DNA from 3 places in the Streptomyces sp. NPDC091209 genome. Region 3 is predicted to be linked to each of the others. Evidence: riboswitches for the same ligand, from Rfam matches in the RefSeq annotation. Region 3 holds a riboswitch; each other region holds the start of a gene.
The links. A riboswitch is a leader RNA that binds a small molecule or an ion and turns the genes downstream of it on or off. The one in region 3 is predicted to bind S-adenosylmethionine.
Positions count from the first base shown of each region.

Region 1 (4,430 bases), on a different contig from region 3:
CCACCGTCCATGAAGACGACCCGGTCGGCGATCTCGCGGGCGAAGCCGATCTCGTGGGTGACGATGACGAGGGTGGTGCCGCTTCTGGCCAGATCCTTGATGACGGCGAGCACCTCACCGACCAGTTCGGGGTCGAGCGCCGAGGTCGGCTCGTCGAAGAGGATGACCCCGGGCCTCAGGGCGAGGGCGCGGGCGATGGCCACCCGCTGCTGCTGTCCGCCCGACAACTGCCTTGGATAGGCACTTGACTTGTCCGCCAGTCCCACCCGGGCGAGCAGATCACGGGCCAGCTGCTGGGCCTCGGGCCTGGACAGTTTCCCGGTCGCCACCGGAGCCGCGGCCACGTTGTCCAGCACGGTCAGGTGCGGGAAGAGATTGAAGTTCTGGAAGACGAACCCGATGCGGCTGCGCTGGTCCAGGATGACGCGCTCGCTCAGTTCCTTCAGGCGCTCGCCGTGCCTGCGGACGCCGATGAGCTCGCCGTTCAGGCTGACGTGGCCGATCTCGGGCTTCTCCAGGTGGTTGATGACCCGCAGGAGCGTGGACTTGCCGGAGCCGGAGGGTCCGAGGACGACCGTGACCTCTCCGGGCCGGACGGTCAACTCCACCCCGCTCAGGACCTGGTGGGAGCCGTACCACTTGTGCACGTCGTGCACCTCGACCGCGGCCGGCTGGATCCCGAGCGCTTCGATGGCCTCGGCCGCCGGAGCCGTCCCCGCCTCCTGGTCCGCCTGATCCGTCCTGTCCTTCACCGTCGTCTGACGCGCTTCGCCGGTCATATCGCCGTCTCCCTCCGGACCCGGGCACGCACGTCGCGCAGACCGTTCCGTACCTTCTGCAACGGGGTCGGCGGCAGGGTGCGCAGCGCGCCCCGCGAGTAGTACCGCTCGACGTAGAACTGGATGACGGACACGACGCTGGTGAGGATCAGATACCAGGCGGTGGCCACGAGGAGCAGCGGCACGATGTCGCCGGGGTACGTGCTGCCCATGCTCTGCACGGAGCCGAACAGGTCCAGCAGGGACACGTAGAAGACCAGTGAGGTGCCCTTGATCAGGCCGATCAGCTGGTTCACGTAGTTGGGGGTGATGGACCGCAGCGCCTGCGGGAAGACGATCTTGGCGAACTGGTACCGCTTCGGCAGGCCGAGCGCGGAGGCCGCTTCGTGCTGCCCCTGGTCGACGGAGAGGAGGCCACCGCGCACCACTTCGGAGGCGTACGCCGCTTCGTTCAGGCTGAGTCCGACGACGGCGACGGCCATGTCGGTGGCCAGATGGGACTCGTCGAAGGTGAAGAAGGCCGGCCCGAACGGAACGCCTACGCTCAACGTCCGGTACAGGGCACTGAAGTTGTACAGGAACAGCAGGACCACGATGAGGGGTACCGACCGGAACAGCCAGGTGTAGACCCAGCTCACCGCGCGGAGCACCGGACTCGGGGAGAGCCTGGCCAGCGCGAGCAGGATGCCGCCCAGCAGGCCCAACACCGCGCTGTAGGCCGCGACTTCGAGGGTGATGAGCAGTCCGTCGAGGATGGTCGGCCGCAGGAACCAGTACTGGAAGCGGTCCCACTGGTAGAAGGGGTTGGTGACCAGGCCGTGGGTGATCTGGGCGACCAGCACGAGCACGACGGCCGTGATGATCCAGCGGCCGGGACGCCGCAGCGGAAGGACCCGCTGGGCCGCGAGGGGCTTGGGCGCGGTGGGGACGTGGGGACGGGGGATCGCCTCGGCGGGCGGCGCTGATCCAGGGGACACAGCTATGCCCGGAGATTCACTCATGGAGAGCTCCAGCGGATTCGGACACCCCGGACCACGGCGAGCGGCAGCACGGCGCGGAGCCGGAACGGCTCGGCGCGAAAGACGCATGGGTGCACGTGGAACGGAGGCTGGACGGAGAAGAGACACACCGCGACAGCGGTGGTCGTCAGAGATTCGGAAGAAGAGCCGTCAGCCCTGGCAGTGGGAGCGACATGTGCCCGTACACAGCGCGCTGTTGACACGCAGCAGGTCCACGGAGCGGTCGGCGCAGAGCACATCGCGGCCGGGGCGCCGCCATGCGGCCGTCCCGTCAGCTGCGTGCATCGCCGTCACCATTTCTCTTCTCCGGCCCTGAGGCATCCCGTTGTCCGCCGCACGTTAGGCCCGCCCCGAAAAGAATGTCAATGCGGGTGACCACCAGGTGAGACCGCGTGGTCCGCCTTCTTGACGGCGCAACAGGTCGCACCGAGACTGGCGTGGACGGTCACGATTGTCAGCGCCCACGGCGCGGGTTCGCCCCCGCTCCTGTGGTCATCGGCCCCGGCCCGCTGACAGGCAACCCTTCCACCGCGACGGGGTGCCCCGGGTGACGACCGGGTCCCGCCGGTGCGGTGGGACAAGCGTGGTCTCGCGTCTCGCGAGCCCTGGAGCGGGGACCGGTGGGGAATTGCCCAGGAACGGTTTGACGAGGCGCCTGCACATCGATCTGTTGCGTGTCTCCAGCGCTTACTGATCCGTGACCGGTCCGTTCGATCCGGACCGGTGCGAACAAGCGCAGTCAATCCGCATTTCGGCCGCTGGTGCCCACAAGGCGGCGGTGGCTTCCTCGTTCCCCAAGGGAGAGTCATGCCCGAGACAGCTTCGCGCCCTTCCGGTTCAGCCAACTCGCGTCCCTGTGACCAGGTTTCGTTCCCCTCGGGCCTTCGCCCCGGCCTGAAGGCGGCGGCGACACCGTCCGAGCTCCCGCACAGCGTCCACAGCCGTATCGGCGTGGGCCTGGCCGGCGGCTTCTACCCGGCGCCGCACCGCTACGAGTTGTATCTGTCGGGGAGTTGTCCCCTCTCACTGCGCATCGCGATCACCCTCGACCTGCTCGGCCTGACGGACTCGGTCGCCACCACGATCCTGGCACACCCCGCCGGGACACCCGACGCCTTCGCCTCACTGCGCCGCGCCTACGAAGCCACCGAGCACCACTACGACGGACCGCTGACGGCACCCGCGCTGTGCGACCGCTGGAGCGGACGCATCGTCAGCAACCACACGCCCGACATCCTCCGCGATCTCGCCGGGCTGCTCTCCGGCCACACCACGGGCCGCCCTTCCACGCTGTGCCCGCCGGCCCTCACCGCTGACATCGAGGCCCTGCGCGACCTGCTGGACCGCGACGTCACCCCGTCCGCCCAGCCCTCGGACCTGTCGGCGGCCCTGGAGCTGCTGGACTGCCAACTCGCCACGCGGCCATACGTGTTGGGCGACGACCTGACGGCGGCGGACGTGGACGTGTGGGTGGCGCTCACCCAGCCGGGCCCAGCCGACATCCTTCGCCCGCATCCCCGGCTCCGGGACTACGTACGCCGTCTGGGCGACCACCCCGCCTTCCGGGGCGGGATCGACACGGCGCCCGTGGCGGCCGACGCCTGACCCCCGGCGGAATCGAGGGGAGGTCCCACTCGGCCCATCAGCCCGACCGGGTGTGCGGTCGTCGAAACGGTCAGCCGACATGTCGACGGCCGTCCTCCGGACGGTGGGGTGGGGTTCTCTCGTGGCGGGCCGAGCGGAGAACCGGACGCCGGGCCCGGCGTCCGGACCGTTCACTCGCGCGGAACCAGGACGATGCTCACGCCCTCCAGGGTCGAGGTCCACTGCCGGCCCTGGTCAAGGACCTCGCGCCCGGAGCCCAGGATCCGGTCCTGGATGATCAGCGCCGACGCGCGGAGCTCCTCCCACGGCTCCGGCACGTCGAAGGCGCGCCGGGACCGCTCGACGGAACCGACCAGAGCACGGCAGGCCGCTTCCACGTCGGCGACGTTCTGGCCGGCCGATCCGACGCCTTCGATCGACCACGTCATCCACAGGCGCCCCATGACCACACTCTGTCCCATCCCCTGATCCCCTGCATGCCCGCCGCGGAGAACGGCGGGCACGTGCCGGGACGTTCCGCCGGTCCGCCCCCGTCCACGTGCGGTCCGTGGACGTTCGGCGCACTCTATGAGCGTAGGAGCGCGGAACGCACCCCACACGTCCGGCGGCCAGAAGGAATGACGATGGCTGAATCAGGCCCGTCGAGACGGCCGTCGGTGGCACAGCGCCGGGTGCTCGCCCCACTCGCCCTCGCCCAGTTCATCTGCAGCTTCGCCGGCTCCAACATGAACGTGATGATCAACGACATCAGCGAGGACCTCGACACCACCGTTCAGGGCGTGCAGATCGCGATCACGCTCTTCCTGCTCGTCATGGCCGCGCTGATGATTCCCGGCGGCAAGCTGACGGACCGCTACGGCCGGAAACGCTGCTTCCTGGCCGGGCTCTCGGTGTACGGAGTGGGCGCCCTGCTGAGTGCCGCCGCCCCCGGTCTGGGCGTCCTCATCCTCGGCAACTCGATCCTCGAAGGCGTCGGAACCGCTCTTCTCATCCCGCCCGTCTACATCCTCACGACGCTCCTCTTCCA
Region 1 covers NZ_JBIVVR010000008.1:304,810-309,239, forward strand. Annotated here, with positions in the region: gene ACIQRL_RS24705 (amino acid ABC transporter ATP-binding protein) at 1-677, opposite strand, end outside; gene ACIQRL_RS24710 (amino acid ABC transporter permease) at 776-1,780, opposite strand; SAM riboswitch class IV at 2,242-2,388, shown strand; gene ACIQRL_RS24715 (putative leader peptide) at 2,382-2,492, shown strand; gene ACIQRL_RS24720 (glutathione S-transferase family protein) at 2,606-3,403, shown strand; gene ACIQRL_RS24725 (hypothetical protein) at 3,574-3,864, opposite strand; gene ACIQRL_RS24730 (MFS transporter) at 4,027-4,430, shown strand, end outside.
Region 1: another riboswitch for S-adenosylmethionine. It lies ahead of ACIQRL_RS24715 (putative leader peptide); the one in region 3 lies ahead of thrC (threonine synthase).

Region 2 (4,430 bases), on a different contig from region 3:
TGCATGTGGCTCGTAACCCTACGGCCTGGCGGGTACTCGACGCTCGGCCGTCCCCGGCGGCGAGGCGGTCTGTGCGCATCGGCGTGGTTACGTCATGCTCTGCACCATGATCGGCAATTGGAGTACGGCGGTCGGCAGGGCGCTGCGGGATCGGTCGGCGCCGGTGACGTACGGGCTGATCGTCCTGTGCTGTCTGATCTTCGTGATCGGCCCCGCCTCGGGCCTCGATCCCGCGTACGGCACCGGGGACGAACTGCTGGTCGCCCAGCGGGCGTACTTCCGCCGCTGGGGCGTGGTGCCGGCCGAGCTGTTCGGCGGGGCCCCGCGCGAGGCGCTCACCCCCGCCACCGCCCTGTTCATCCACGGCAGCTGGCTCCACCTCCTGGGCAACATGCTCTTCTTCTACGTCTTCGGGCTGATGACCGAGGAACGCATGGGTCATCTGGAGTTCGCCCTCTTCTATCTGGGCTGCGGATATCTGGCCCTGCTCGGCTACGCCGCCGCCAACGCCGGCTCGCAGCAGTCCCTGGTCGGCGCCTCCGGGGCGATCTCGGCGGTGCTCGGCGCGTTCCTGTACCTGTTCCCCAAGGCCCGGGTGACCAGTCTCTTCCCGTTCCTGTTCTTCCTGCCGCTGCGGTTTCCGGCCTGGGTGGTGCTGCCGTTCTGGTTCACCCTTCAATGGCTGGCGGCGGGCCGCAGCCCCTCGGGCCCCGGGGTCGCCTATCTGGCCCACCTCGTGGGCTTCTCCCTGGGCTTCGTCTACGCCTGGGCGCGGTTCCGTCACCGTACGGCCGTCGCGCCCTCTCCGGGGCCGCTCCCGGGGCCCCCGGTCGAACAGCCGGGTCAGGTGGACCGCGAGTAGGGTGAGATCCCCAGCAGCGGCCCCTAGGGAGAGAACCAGCCGTGATCACCGCGATCGTCCTCATCAAGACCAGCGTGGACCGGATCCCCGAGATCGCCGAGTCGATCGCGTCGCTGGAGAGCGTCAGCGAGGTCTTCTCCGTCACCGGCACCTACGACCTGATCGCGATGGTCCGGGTCAAGGCCCACGACGACCTCGCGGACGTCATTCCCGGCAAGATCAGCAAGATCCCGGGCGTCGAAGGGACGGACACGCACGTGGCGTTCCGTACGTACTCCCAGCACGACCTGGAGGCGGCGTTCGCGATCGGTCTCGACTCCTGACCGACGGAACACCGCCTCCGGGCGGAACCCCTTCCCGCGTCAGACCGCGGGGACGCAGCGGCCGCCCTCGGTGCGGTACTGCCAGCGCGCGCCGTCCCTGACGAGCTCGCGCACCGCGCGGACGAACCGCTCGACGTGCTCGTCGGGGGTACCGGCCCCGAAGCTGACGCGGATGGCGTTGAGGGACTTCTCGCCGGGGGCCGCCTCGGGGGCGCCGCACTCCCCCTGGGTCTCCGGGTCGCTGCCGAGCAGCGTGCGGACCAGCGGGTGGGCGCAGAAGAGGCCGTCGCGGACGCCGATGCCGTACTCGGCGGAGAGCGCGGCCGCGAAGTGCGAGCTGTTCCAGCCCTCGACGACGAAGGAGATGACGCCGACCCGCGGGGCGCCGTCACCGAAGAGCGACAGGACCCGGACTTCGGGGACCTCGGCGAGACCCGCGCGGACGGTCCGGATGAGGTGCTGCTCACGGGCGACGAGGTTGTCGAAGCCCGCGTCGGTGAGCGCCTTGCAGGCCGAGGCGATGGAGTAGGCGCCGATGACGTTCGGCGAGCCGGCCTCGTGCCGGGCCGCGCTGTCGTGCCACTCCACGTCCACGCCGCCGTCCGTGCGCCGGGTGACCTTGCGGCTGGCGCCGCCGCCCGCGAGGTACGGCTCGGCCGCGAGCAGCCAGTCGGAGCGGCCCGCGAGGACGCCGGAGCCGAAGGGCGCGTACAGCTTGTGCCCCGAGAAGGCGACCCAGTCGACGTCGAGGTCCTGGACCGACACCGGGTGGTGCGGGGCGAGCTGCGCGGCGTCGAGGACGATACGGGCGCCGTGGGCGTGCGCGGCGGCGGCCAGCTCGCGCACCGGCCACAGTTCCCCGGTGACGTTCGAGGCGCCGGTGACGCAGACCAGGGCCGGTCCGTACGGGTCACGGGCGGCGAGGGCGTGCTCCAGGGTGTCGACGGCCTCGCCGGGGGTGCGCGGGGCGTTCAGGTAGGTCACCCGGGCGTCGCGCCAGGGCAGCAGCGAGGCGTGGTGCTCGGTCTCGAAGACGAAGACCTGGCAGTCGGCCGGGAGCGCGGCGGCGAGCAGGTTGAGCGAGTCGGTGGTGGAGCGGGTGAAGACCACCTGGTCGCCGGCACGGCAGTCGAGGAACTCCTCGACGGTCCTGCGGGCGTTCTCGAAGAGGTCGGTGGAGAGCTGCGAGAGATAGCCGGCGCCCCGGTGGACGCTGCCGTAGTACGGCGCGTACGCGGCCACGTCGTCCCACACCCGCTGCAGGGCGGGCGCGCTGGCGGCGTAGTCGAGGGCCGCGTAGGTGACCTCGCCGCCGGTCACGAGCGGAACAGTGACATCCCGGCCCAGAACGGCCAGAGCCCCCGAAGTGTCAGGGCAAACGGACTGGTCGGCGGCAACGGTGGAGACAGACATGGCGAGCTCCTGTGAGAGGCAGGCGGGATCACCGCGCGAGCCGGCCGCCCGGAGGCAGGGCTCAGCGCAGGAAAGGGTGAAAAGGGTGTGCGGGGGCGGGGCTCTACGCCCTATCGCATTCGCTTGCTCACAGAAGGCTCCCTCGAACGACCAGGACCCCTGGTTGCGTCCGCCCGGAGGGCGGGAGGGGTCCGCGCTTGCCGTAGGCCTCGCTGCCTACGACCTGGTCTTCACCCGGGGCACCCCGCCACGGACGGAGGGTTGCCGGACAGCCGGCCGGGGCCTGATGGCTGTCACTCATGACCTGGTACAGCATCTTGCCAGAGGATCTTCCCCGCGCAAGGCGCAGTCCGGATTCTGGACTGCGCCCTGCCCGGTGGCGCGGGTCGGTCAGGCGTTGCTGGCGGCCACCCAGCGGTCCAGGGTGCGCCTGGCGGCGCCGGAGTCGATCGCCTCGGCCGCCTTCTCCATCCCGGCGCGGAGCTGGTCCGCGAGCGGCGCGCCGGTCGGCGACAGAGCCACCAGGGCCGCCGCCGAGTTCAGCAGGACCGCGTCCCGTACGGGCCCGCGCTCGCCGTCGAGCACGCGCCGGGCGACCTCAGCGTTGTACGAGGCGTCGGCGCCGCGCAGGGCCTCCACCGGGACGATGTCGAGCCCGACGTCCCGCGGGTCGAAGCGCTCCTCGGTGACCGAGCCGTCGCGGACCACCCAGACGTGGGAGCCCGCGGTGGTGGTCAGTTCGTCGAGGCCGTCGTCGCCGCGGAAGACCAGCGAGGAGTTGCCGCGCTCGGCGAACACGCCCGCCACGATCGGCGCCATACGGGGGTCGGCGACGCCGACCGCCTGGGCCTTCACCCGGGCCGGGTTCGTCAGCGGGCCGAGCACGTTGAAGGTCGTGCGGATGCCCAACTGGCCGCGTGCCGCCGCCACATGACGCAGCGCCGGGTGGAACTTCACCGCGAAACAGAAGGTGATGCCGGCTTCCTCGGCCACCTCGGCGACCCGCTTCACCGTCAGCTGGAGATTGACGCCGAGCTTCTCCAGGACGTCCGACGAGCCGGACGCCGAGGACGCGGCCCGGTTGCCGTGCTTGACGACCTTGGCGCCGGTGCCCGCCACGACGATCGAGGACATGGTGGAGATGTTGACGGTCTTCGCGCCGTCGCCGCCCGTTCCGACGATGTCGACGGTGTGTCCGGGCACCTCGATCACATTGGCGTGCTCGTACATCGCCCGGACGAGTCCGGTGATCTCCTGGACGGTCTCGCCCTTGGCCCGCAGGGCCACCACGAACCCGGCGATCTGCGCGTCGGTCGCCTCGCCGCGCATGATGCGGTCCATCGCCCAGGCCGTGTCGTCCGCGCTCTGGTCGCGGCCGTCGAGCAGGCCGTTCAGTACCGCCGGCCAGGAACGGCCCGCCGCGGTGTCGCCTCCAGCGGGGTTCACAGCGCTCATGGTCGCTCCTGGGTTCGTCGGTCACGCGGTCGTCGGTGACGCGGTCGTAGTGACGCGGGGTGGATCACCCCGCACCACGGGGTGAGTCCACCCTATCCAGCCCGGGAGACGGCAAAGAGCCCCGTCCATTGCATGGACGGGGCTCCTGCCGTGGCGAACAGCAGGGGATCAGTGGTGGCCGTGGCCGCTCGTGATCTCCTTGTACTCCTCGACGGTGGGCTTGGGGATCTGGTTGTCCTCCCCGTAGAAGCCCTGGCTCATCTTGGCGCGCAGCTTCTTCGCGCCCGAGACCTTGCGCTCGACACCGTTCTCGTCGACCGTCGGGCCGATCTCGGCCGGCTTGTACTGGTCGTGCGCGGTGAGCGTGTGCAGCGCGT
Region 2 covers NZ_JBIVVR010000001.1:474,927-479,356, forward strand. Annotated here, with positions in the region: gene ACIQRL_RS02125 (rhomboid family intramembrane serine protease) at 107-862, shown strand; gene ACIQRL_RS02130 (Lrp/AsnC family transcriptional regulator) at 904-1,185, shown strand; gene ACIQRL_RS02135 (aminotransferase class V-fold PLP-dependent enzyme) at 1,225-2,598, opposite strand; SAM riboswitch class IV at 2,787-2,903, opposite strand; gene trpD (anthranilate phosphoribosyltransferase) at 2,989-4,053, opposite strand; gene ACIQRL_RS02145 (cytochrome bc complex cytochrome b subunit) at 4,222-4,430, opposite strand, start outside.
Region 2: another riboswitch for S-adenosylmethionine. It lies ahead of ACIQRL_RS02135 (aminotransferase class V-fold PLP-dependent enzyme); the one in region 3 lies ahead of thrC (threonine synthase).

Region 3 (4,430 bases):
CGGCGGGGCGGGCCGCCGTCCAGGTGCTCGACCGCGGGCGCGGCGTCCGAGGGCGGGGTCACGCGGTAGCGCTCGGGGTCGACCTCGCCCGCGCAGCGCATGAAGGCCGCCGCCCACCGCCAGGTCAGGAACGCCACCCGGTCGGCGCCGAGCATGCCGTCCAGCAGCTCCGCGCGGATGTCGTCGGGGAGCATCCGGAAGTAGTCCTCGGGTGCCCACGGGGTGTGGGAGAAGTGGCCGATGCGCAGGTCGGGGCGCAGCTCGCGGAGCATCCCCGGCACCAGGCACAGGTGGTAGTCCTGGACCAGCACGGAGGCGCCGTCGGCGGCCTCCTCGGCCAGCGCCTCGGCGAAGGCGCGGTTGTAGGTCCGGTACGACGCCCACTGGCGCCGGAACTCCGCGTCGAAGACCGGCTCCAGCGGGGTCTGGTACAGCATGTGGTGGACGAACCACAGCACGGAGTTGGCGATGCCGTTGTACGCGTCGGCGTGCACCTCGGCGTCGATGGCGAGCATCCGCACGCCGTCCTCGCCGACTCCGCGCCGTACGGCCTCCCGGTCGCCGTCGCCGAGGGCGGAACACACCCATAGGGCGCCCGCGTCCGGCCCGATCGCCGAGAGTCCCGAGACGAGACCACCGCCGCCGCGCCGGGCGTGCAGCGAGTCGTCCTCCCGTACCTCGTAGGTGATCGGGCCGCGGTTGGACGCGACCAGAATCCGGTGGGCACCGTGCGTTGAAGCCATGCCTCGAAACCTAGCCCCGTGTCGAAACGCTCAAACGTTCACTTCGGCCGTATGCGGCCGCGGTCGGTCGGTCCTGCCTACGCGGCCTTGCGCCGCTGGTACTCGGAGATTTCGGTCATCGGTGGCCTTTCCTCCGTGTCGACCGAGTACGTGCGCGGCTGGAAACCGTCCCGGCCGCGCTCGAACTGGGTGAGGGCGGGTCGGATCAGATGGCCGCGCGCCAGCCGGAGCTGGGCGGTGCGGTAGATCGCGGCGGCCATTCGGCCGAGCGCCTGGCCGTCCTGGTGGCGGTGCTTGCGCACCCCGACGTCGACCTGGGCGAGCGCGTCCAGGCCCACCAGGTGCAGGGCGTCGACGAGCATGCCCAGTTCCACGCCGTAGCCGACGGGGAACGGGAGCTGTTCGAGCAGTGAGCGGCGGGCCGCGTACTCGCCGCCGAGCGGCTGGACGAAGCCCGCGAGCTGCGGCCAGTGCATGTTCAGCAGAGGGCGGGCCATCAGCTCGGTGACCCGGCCGCCCTGGCCGGTGGCGCCGCCCAGCGGACGGTCGTACATGGCCTTGACCAGATCGACGCCGGGATCGGTGAGCAGCGGGCCCACGATGCCGGAGACGAAGTCGGACGAGAACTCCTTGAGGTCCGCGTCGATGAAACAGACGATGTCCCCGCTCGTCACGAGCAGCGACCTCCACAGCACCTCGCCCTTGCCGGGCACGGCCGGGATCCGCGGGAGGATGTCGTCGCGGTGCACGACGCGCGCGCCCGCGGCGGCGGCGACCGCGGAGGTGCGGTCCGTCGAGCCCGAGTCGACGACGACGATCTCGTCGACGAGGGGCACCTGCTGCATCAGGTCGTGGCGGATGATCGCGACGATCTCGCCGACCGTCTCCTCCTCGTTGAGCGCGGGCAGCACGACACTGACCGTCGACCCGGTGATGCGTTTGGCGGCCATGAGCCGGTGGAGGGGGCGGTCGGTCACGGACCAGGAGCGTGTGCTCAGCCAGCTTTCGACTTCTTTCAGCACGGTCTGCGGCTCCTCACTGTCTGATCACACGCTCTCATCGGCGTGCCCGCTGCGGCCAGCGGCAGATCGATTGCCGTCGTCTCGCGGTTCGGACGACTATCTCAACTGTCCTGGCCTTCGGTTACAGTCTTGAACAACGCGGATGACCATCGCATGTCCTGGATCATCGGCATGTATCGCGTTCAACAGTTCAACAATCAAATACCGCTCATCCAGAGGGGCAGAGGGATACGGCCCGATGAAGCCCCGGCAACCCTCCAGCCGGTCTCGTACCGATCGATGTCGATCGCGTCGCGAGGCTCCCGGCTCGGGAAGGTGCCAAATCCGTCTCACGGCGAAGTGCGTCGTGAGGAAGATGAGGAAAGGGCCTCGCCTCCATGGCTGCGCAGACAGATGCAAGTACCACGAACTCCGCCGAAGCGGTGGACCTCGGCCCGGCCGCGGCGCTTTCCTGCCGCGAGTGCGGACACCGCGTCCCGCTCGGCCCGGTCTTCGCCTGCGAGGAGTGTTTCGGCCCGCTGGAGATCGCCTACGACTTCTCGGCCTACGAAACCGAAGAGCTCCGCAAGCGCATCGAAGCGGGACCCGCGAACATCTGGCGCTACGCGCCCCTCCTGCCCGTCCCCGCGGACGTGGCCGACAAGCCGAACATCAACCCCGGCTGGACCAAGCTCGTCCAGGCCGACAACCTGGCCCGCGAGCTGGGTGTCGACACCGGAAAGCTGTTCGTCAAGGACGATTCCGGCAACCCGACGCACTCCTTCAAGGACCGCGTCGTCGCCCAGGCCATCGAAGCGGCCCGCGCCTTCGGCTTCACCACCCTCTCCTGCTCCTCCACCGGCAACCTCGCCGGCGCCGTGGGCGCCGCGGCGGCCCGCGCCGGCTTCCGCTCCTGCGTGTTCATCCCGCACGACCTGGAGCAGGGCAAGGTCGTCATGGCCGCGGTCTACGGCGGCGAGCTGGTCGGCATCCAGGGCAACTACGACGACGTGAACCGCTTCTGCTCCGAGCTGATCGGCGACCCGGCCGGCGAGGGCTGGGGCTTCGTCAACGTCAACCTGCGGCCGTACTACGCCGAGGGCTCCAAGACGCTGGCCTACGAGATCTGCGAGCAGCTCGGCTGGAAGCTCCCCGACCAGCTCGTCGTGCCGATCGCCTCCGGCTCCCAGCTCACGAAGGTCGACAAGGGCCTCCAGGAGCTCATCAAGCTCGGGCTCGTCGAGGACAAGCCCTACAAGATCTTCGGCGCCCAGGCCGAGGGCTGCTCCCCGGTGTCCGTCGCCTACAAGGCAGGACACGACGTCGTACGGCCGCAGAAGCCGGACACCATCGCCAAGTCGCTTGCCATCGGCAACCCCGCGGACGGGCCGTACGTGCTCGACATCGCGCGGCGCACCGGCGGTGCGGTGGAGGACGTGAACGACGAGCAGATCGTCGACGCGATCAAGCTGCTCGCGCGCACCGAGGGCATCTTCGCGGAGACGGCCGGCGGGGTGACCGTGGGCGTCACGCGCAAGCTGATCGAGAACGGTCTCCTGGACCCGACCCTGACCACTGTCGTGCTGAACACCGGCGACGGCCTCAAGACCCTGGACGCGGTGGCCTCGGACACCGGGCTGACCGCGACCATCCGCCCGAACCTCGACTCCTTCCGAGAGGCTGGCCTCGCATCATGAGCGTCAACGTCCGCATCCCCACCATCCTGCGCACCTACACCGGTGGCGCCGCCGAGGTGACGGCCGAGGGCACGACCCTCGCCGAGGTCATCGGTGACCTGGAGAAGAACCACACGGGCATCGCCGCGCGCGTCCTGGACGACCAGGGCAAGCTGCGCCGCTTCGTCAACGTGTACGTCAACGACGACGACGTGCGGTTCGAGCAGGGTCTGGAGACGGCGACCCCGGACGGTGTGGGCGTCTCGATCATTCCGGCCGTCGCCGGGGGCTGATCGTTACCCTCGGTAATGCCGAACACGCAGAGTTCATCGAATTGCCCCCTCCGTGAGAGAAACGGAGGGGGCAATTCTGTATGGTTGAGGGCGCTACAGTTGGGGAAGCGACTTCGCTTTCGATGTTGGTTCCATGCCGGACGCATATGAGTACCCGTTCGGCGGCCGACAAGAAGTAGCCAAACTGCCTCCCCTTTATGGGTTGTTTATGGCATTTACGGGGCCCGAATTGCCCTGAATCCTTGCGGTCCCTCCGCATATCATTGATCAGCCATGCCCAGAATTCTCGTCCGATTGACCTGTTGCAGAGGGCAGTTGGACAGATACATTCAGCCGCGGTCGACGCGTTCCGGCGCACACCCCCAACCATTGGGGGGTGAGGTCTGACCCGGATCCGCGAAGTGTGGATCTGTGCAAGGGCCAGTAATAGGGGAGTTAGGCATGGCTCAGGGCACCGTCAAGTGGTTCAACGCGGAGAAGGGGTACGGCTTCATCGCGGTCGACGGTGGTGCGGACGTCTTCGTGCACTACAGCGCGATTCAGATGGACGGCTACCGCACCCTTGAAGAGGGTCAGCGAGTGGAGTTCGAAATCTCGCAGGGCCAGAAGGGTCCGCAGGCGGACATGGTCAAACTCGCCGTCTAGTCCGGGCGCGAACGGCCACCGACGCACTCACGCCGAGGGGCCCGCATCCCACCAGGGATGCGGGCCCCTCGT
Region 3 covers NZ_JBIVVR010000003.1:177,438-181,867, forward strand. Annotated here, with positions in the region: gene ACIQRL_RS10990 (trehalose-6-phosphate synthase) at 1-743, opposite strand, end outside; gene ACIQRL_RS10995 (glucosyl-3-phosphoglycerate synthase) at 821-1,765, opposite strand; SAM riboswitch class I at 1,971-2,127, shown strand; gene thrC (threonine synthase) at 2,143-3,441, shown strand; gene ACIQRL_RS11005 (MoaD/ThiS family protein) at 3,438-3,713, shown strand; gene ACIQRL_RS11010 (cold-shock protein) at 4,155-4,358, shown strand.